2 linked regions of the Coraliomargarita algicola genome follow. The protein of the gene in region 1 binds, or shares a complex with, the protein of each later gene. Links are inferred from orthologs where the notes say so. Each region holds a gene or a part of one and is shown on either strand. Other genes may lie near its edges.

Region 1 (3,195 bases):
TAAACGTGCGCTTATCTGCAGGAACATGAGCGCGATCCATGCGCTCACAGTCCTGCGTCCAAGCCTCCGGAAGATATAGCCAGTAGTCGATGATGGTCGCATCGCGCTGGCAGCCCAGAACTCCCAAGACGCTAACCTGACCGTTCTCAATTTTACCCGAGCATCCACAATACTGCCTCGCCACGCCTACACTACGAGTGCCCTTCTTCAGGAAGGAAGTCTCATCGAGCAACAGCATACTCTCTGAGTTGCCGCCCAGTAATGCATTTGCATCGCGAGCCACTTGATCGACCAAGGCTCGGTGGTTCCAGTTCGATTCGCTAACGAAGTTGTGCACCGATTGATAATCGACTTGATCGATTTTCTCACCGATGCGCTCAATGTTTTTACGCCGAATATCTCCTAGTAGGCCACTTAGATACTGGCGTGCGTGTAAAGTGCGATTGCGCCCCTGAGAGATAAAGTAACTCGAATAGTCGTCGCAAAACTCCATAAAGTCGCGCGCTATAGAGCGAAGGCCTGTAACGTCATATTTTTTTATTTCGCGATCCGATTACCCGGAATCGCGAACGCGTAGATTCATATTTTTAAGCGAGAGCACCAGGCAATCCTAGCAGGCGAAAAAGTACAAGCTTAAAGTTTAACAATGTAGAATTATGGCTATCTTGCGGCTGAAAAACCTGCGCGCTCGGGATACTGCTCGATAAATTCTAATAAGATGTCTTTGGCTACGGGACCAGCGGTGGAACCTCCGTGGTAGCGTTCACTGGCATTGGTACCTTCGACCATGACGGCGACGGCGATCTGCGGATTCTCTACCGGGGCAAAACCTACAAACCATGCTAAATTGACGCCTTTGCCGTGAGCACGAAAATCCGCGGTGCCGGTCTTACCGGCAATGCGCAAACCATCGATCTGCACTAAGCGACCAGTGCCGTCTTGACCAACGACACGCTCCATCCCCTCCCAAAGTGCATCATGCTGCTTTTGCGTTAAGCCAATTGCTTCGCCTCCGTGTTCGACTCGCTGGACCTCCTCATTGGTCAATGCGCGTAAAGTGGGCTGAGTGCGCGTTTCATTGCGCGCAATGGATGCAATCACTGTCGCCATCTGTAAGGGGGTAACGAGCAAGAAGCCTTGGCCGATCGCGGTGTTGGCTGTATCTCCTGGCACCCAACCGGAACCGATCTGCTCACGCTTCCACTCTTTACTTGGCACTACCAAACGACTGGTTTCAAAGGGAATCTGAATGCCGGTCTTTTGATCCAGACCGAAGCGTTTGGCCTCGGCACTTAATACATCGATTCCCATCTCCAGCCCTTCGGCATAATAAAACACGTTGCAACTCGCTTCAATCGAGGCGGCTAGATCAACAATTCCGTGGCCGTAGCGGGCATTACAACGAAAGATGCGATTGCCTAAACGATAGAGTCCTTGGCAGTCATGTTCCGTCTCAGGCGTCATCGAGCCATGCCGCATACCAGCGATCGAGGTGATGAGTTTGAACGTGGATCCTGGAGGGTAAGACAGCTGGACGGCGCGATTAAGCCAAGCACCACGCTCGTTGATCTCGTCGAATGTGTTGCGTGGAATAAAGGGGCTGAGGTCATTGAGGTCATAACTGGGATGACTGGCAATGGCCAGTACCTCGCCGGAATGTATGTCTAACGCAACTGCTGCGCCCGTGCGCTCGCCGAGCGCGGTTTCAGCTGCCAACTGCAAGTCGATGTCGATGCTAGTGATCAAGTCCTGCCCCTGCTTGGGCGTCTTCATCTCTAGCATGGAATCTTGAAATCCGAGGGGATCGACACGCCAAATCTCAGTGCCCGTCTCGCCAGATAACAAATCGTTAAAATGTCGTTCGAGGCCGGTTTTCCCGCGCTTGGTTTTAAAGGTAAAAGTCTTAATCCCATCATCGGGAATTTCATCAGGGTCTGGATTCACATTTTGCACGTAGCCGAGTGTATGCGCTGCGGCGACTCCGTAGGGATAATAGCGTGCGGTATCGGTATGTATCTGGATGGCTGACTTCACAGGCACTTGCTCAATCAGGCGGGCATATTGATCCGCATTGAGGTCTTCGACTAAGGGCAAGGGTAGTAGGAGTTGCTCATTAAAATGGCGAATTATCTTACGCATGGACAAGCTGTCGTCTCGTCCGGTGATTCGATTGATCTGATCGATGTAGCGCTGAATCACGTTTTGGCGAGCGATCCATTGCAGATCATTATAATTTGGCGTCAGCTGTGAATCTTCACGCTCGGATTCGGGCGTCTGCTCATAGGCCTGCCTCAGTTTCTCGCGTTCGGCACGAATAATTTGCGAATACTCACTGCGAAATTCACGCCGCAGGTCATCGAGATAAACGACTGCGGAGTATTGCGGTCGGTTGCCGACCAGAAGGTTGCCTTTGCGATCATAGATATCACCGCGTGGGCCTGGCTTGAAAATACGCCGCTCCGTTTGGCGCCTCTCGATTTCCTCATACTTTTGGTAGGCAATCAACTGCCGCCATCCCAAGCCTACCAGCAGGGTGATACCAGCCGCCATCACGATCCAGAAGAAAAAGAGAATACGAGGGTTCTCACCGCGATGAAAGTCGTAGCCGCTCATAGGATCGGGAAATCCTCTGGTTCAGTATCGAAGCGAAAGAGCGCAAATAGCATACGCTCAAAATCAAAAAACCACGGAGCCACAAATAAGAGCACCAAATGCGACGCAAGACTGGTCACAATGACCTGCAACCAAAAGCCAGGACTGGAAAAATAGGCATAGCCCATCCAAAATGTGACAAGTAGAATGCAAAAAAAGTTCAAACCATGCGCCAGCATAATCGGATGGTAGTTGTGCTCGGCGCGAAAACGAATACGCATTTGAAAAACAAAGGCACCGGCAAAAAGGAAACCGATGGTGAACAGGCCGAAGCTCGCTGGCAGTGCGGCATCCACCCATAACCCAGTAAAAAAGGTGCAGATGAAATACGACTGATGCCGCAAGTAAAGAGCGGGGAATACCAGCATTGGCCCTAAGAGCATGAGGTAAATAGACCCACTCGTCAGCGCTGAGTTCACCAGCAAAGTCAAGTAGAGCAGCAGCGCATTGGCTCCAAACATGAGTATGGCACGTGGGTCAAGGAGCATCGGAATCAAGGTCAATCGGATAAAGCGGAATCAAAACCGCCACCTCGTGCAAGCT
Region 2 (2,986 bases), 2.2 Mb from region 1 along the record:
CGACGTAGAGGCAGGCTGGCTTCTTGGTGGACTCCATACGCTGGTTGATCACCTCCCAGCGCTTGAGCAAAATGTGGAGGTCGCGGATGAAGTAGCGGGCCTTTTTACCTTCGCCAGCGGTGCGCACGATGATGCCCATGCCTTCGGGCAAGGTGAGGTCGCGCAAGATGCCCTTCAGGCGGGAGCGCTCCTTTTTGTCTTCAATCTTACGGGAGATTCCCAGGGTGCCGGTGTAAGGCATGAGCACGAGGAAACGGCCGGGCAGCGCGATATTGGTGGTGGTGCGTGGTCCTTTAGTGCCGATTTGGCCTTTGGTGATCTGTAGCACGATCTCGCTGCCGATCGGGTAGAGGCGTGGGATGTCTTTGACGGTGATCTTTTCCGCTTCGCGCTTGCGTTGCTTTTCAGATTTATTGTCGCGGACGACTTCGATGGTATTGTCCTTGGCGGCTGGCAGGATGTCCCAGTAGTGCAGGAAGGCATTTTTCTCTTCGCCGATATCGACGAAAGCCGCCTTGAGCCCCGGCTCAAGGTTTTGAATGCGTCCCTTGAAAATGGCGCCGACTTCGCGCGCTTCACCAGTACGTTCGACTTCGAACTTCTCGAGCACGCCGTCCTGAAGTAGGGCGACACGTTTTTCGAGTGGCTCGGAGTTGATGATGAGCTCGGTGTAGGACTTTTTTTCCGCCTTGATCGCTTTGACGATGCGAGTGATCAGCGGTTGGGTCTTTTCACGTTTGGCTGCGTCGTCTTTGAGCGCACGGGTATCGATGCGTTCAGCTTTTTTTTCCTTGGGAGCAGAAATGAGCTCTTTGGTGTATTGATCGTCGCTATTGGCGTTGCCCTTAGCATCGTGATTAGAAGTGTTTTGAGTGGTTGATTCGTCGTTCATTGGTCTTGGTTTCCCGTGGGTGAGGTGGGGATCCCAAGTTTTGACTGTTCTGACTCTCAAATCTGTGTGTGCGTGGGTGGATCAGCATCATGAAAAATCCTTTCGATACCGATATACACTTTGCACAAGACCTTGTAGAATAAAACAGCTCAAAACAAAGGAGCCTCCGTAACTTAAAAACGGAAGCGGGAGTCCGGTAATCGGGGTGATGCCGATAGTCATGCCAATGTTGATGAAGAAGTGGACGAGGAATAGAATACTGACACCGATGGCCAGTTGCATTCCAAATCGATCTCTTGCGAGTCCGGCAATACGTATGCCGTTGGCGACCATCAGGCAAAATAGCCCGACGACGAACGCGCTTCCAAGAAAGCCTGTTTCCTCCGCGATTACGGAGAAAATAAAGTCGTTGTGTGCCACCGCTTGAGGGAGATAGCCGAGCTGCGCTTGGGTACCTTTAAGGTAGCCTTTGCCCGACAATCCACCGGTTGCGGCAGAAATTTTTGCTTGATTGGCATTCCAGCTTGCGCCGGTGCCACTCGGGTCCACCACGTCGGGAGCGACGAAGGTGAGGATCCGATTTCTTTGATAATTGCGAATAGGGAGTAGCGATTGATAGTCGCCAATCACCTCTGTACCGTCAGAATTTTTCGCTTCGCGCTGAGCTTCCAGATGCTGACTGTAACCGTAAAGATCGACTCCCAACACTGCCAGTGCGATCGCGAATGCTGCGAACGCACTAAGGAAAAATTTCTCGGATAACCGGGAAACATATAGCAGAGCGAAAATCATAGGTGGAAAGACAAGCGAGGAACCTAGATCGGGTTGCAGGAAAATCAACAACATTGGAAGCAAAAAGACACCGGCCATTTTGGTTAGTACCAGCAGCGAATCTTTGACTGTGCCGATCTCGGATCGGGCCAAAATACTGGCTGCCATAATCAGGGTGCCGATCTTGGCTCCTTCGGTCGGTTGTACACGAGTGACCCCGAGATCGATCCAGCGCCGCGCCCCCATGTCTTCAAAGCTGATGGGGCTAAATTTGGTGGTCAGCAAGAGGCCGAAGATGCCTGCAATGTAGATAAAATGGGCGTATTGCAGGATCAATTTATAGTTAATCGCGGAGATCGCGGTATAGGTGCCCAGCCCTATAATGATCCAGAATAGCTGCCGTTTCCAGTGGCCCCCATCGTAGGAAATCTGCGCGGAATAGATGAAAAGCAGCCCGATTGCACAGAGTAGCAGTATGCAGAGAGGATTGATCAGGTCGAAGCGCAACCGTTCCCCCGGATTCATCAGGTTCTGATACTTTTTACTAAATATACGGCGATAGACGGACATTTTTTGCGGCGCAAAAAAAAAGAATAGTGGATTAGGAGTTCAGAATTGGGAGACTATAAGACTGTTCTGGCAGTCTGGGCTAGTGGCTGCTAGCCAATTCTCACTGCTTTTAGTTCACATCTCCCAGGTAGTTGCTGTTCGGCTTGAAGCCACCGTCTTTGAAAAATGGTTTGATGGCTTCCGGCAGAAAACGCCGCTGGGGCAAGTCTGCGAGCGGGATCCATTCTACGCCGATCTGCTTTTTATCATGTTCGGTGCCCGGCCCGATGCCGGCGGGGTTGGGCAGTGAACAGCTAAAGACGTGTTCAACTTGGTGAAAGGCGTGGTGTGATTTGCGAAATTCGTGATTTTTGCCGATATACTCACGTATGTAGAGTAATTCGCCGACTTCGACTTCGGTCCCAATCTCCTCCAGACACTCGCGCTCGAGTCCTTGGCGTAGGGTCTCTCCATGGCGCTGTCCTCCGCCCGGTAGGATGTAAAATACACCCGTCCGGTCGCGCATTTTGATGGCGAGGACTTTTTGATCCAAAATGATGAGGGCTCGTGCCGCTGTTCGAATATGGCGCATAGTAAACTTTTACAGCCAAAAGCAGATTCTCACAGGAGCAAGACTCAACACGGTTTCTGTGAAATTTGTGTAGCGATAGCTGGTGCTACTTGCGATTTCTGCGGAATGTGCCACTACTGCGGGACTATGGTTGAGATTATTGACAGCATGGGCAGTGATGCTTTCAAAGCACAGTTTGGAGA

Evidence for each region. The genes of interacting proteins can lie anywhere in the genome.
Region 2: the proteins of mrdA (region 1) and SH580_RS04375 are in contact, whole or in part, in a crystal structure (PDB 6PL5), measured with the Thermus thermophilus proteins. The link is inferred for Coraliomargarita algicola from one-to-one orthologs. Residues at the interface, in WP_223903432.1 of Thermus thermophilus: Arg4, Ile5, His6, Leu8, Ala9, Phe12, Ala15, Leu16, Leu19, Gly20, Arg22, Ala23, Trp24, Leu26, Gln27, Val28, Tyr31, Tyr34, Leu36, Leu43, Thr45, Asp47, Lys156, Gln157, Gly158, Ser160, Val184, Leu201, Glu202; in WP_223903423.1 of Thermus thermophilus: Phe161, Val165, Phe168, Val169, Leu172, Pro198, Tyr199, Glu202, Tyr211, Arg212, Asp213, Gln220, Val221, Gln223, Ser224, Ile226, Ala227, Ile228, Gly229, Ser230, Gly266, Phe267, Val270, Leu274, Tyr277, Gly278, Leu281, Phe285, Leu289, Arg297.

The regions. Positions count from the first base shown.
Region 1 is NZ_CP138858.1:3,289,360-3,292,554, reverse strand. Bases 138-3,136 are described here. They hold mrdA (penicillin-binding protein 2), read right to left. Parts: upstream 2,614-3,136; coding sequence 661-2,613; downstream 138-660. Other genes in these bases: mreC (rod shape-determining protein MreC), read right to left, coding at 3,130-3,136; SH580_RS13355 (hypothetical protein), read right to left, coding at 2,610-3,136; SH580_RS13365 (IS701 family transposase), read right to left, coding at 138-493. In the rest of the region: more of SH580_RS13365, read right to left, coding at 1-137; more of SH580_RS13355, read right to left, coding at 3,137-3,140; more of mreC, read right to left, coding at 3,137-3,195. UniProt on the Escherichia coli protein: Catalyzes cross-linking of the peptidoglycan cell wall. Responsible for the determination of the rod shape of the cell. Is probably required for lateral peptidoglycan synthesis and maintenance of the correct diameter during lateral and centripetal growth.
Region 2 is NZ_CP138858.1:1,138,271-1,141,256, reverse strand. What follows is about bases 107-2,896. They hold SH580_RS04375 (FtsW/RodA/SpoVE family cell cycle protein), read right to left. Parts: upstream 2,234-2,896; coding sequence 980-2,233; downstream 107-979. Other genes in these bases: SH580_RS04370 (NUDIX domain-containing protein), read right to left, coding at 2,343-2,804; SH580_RS04380 (Rne/Rng family ribonuclease), read right to left, coding at 107-892. In the rest of the region: more of SH580_RS04380, read right to left, coding at 1-106; SH580_RS04365 (hypothetical protein), read left to right, coding at 2,931-2,986. UniProt on the Escherichia coli protein: Peptidoglycan polymerase that is essential for cell wall elongation. Also required for the maintenance of the rod cell shape. Functions probably in conjunction with the penicillin-binding protein 2 (mrdA).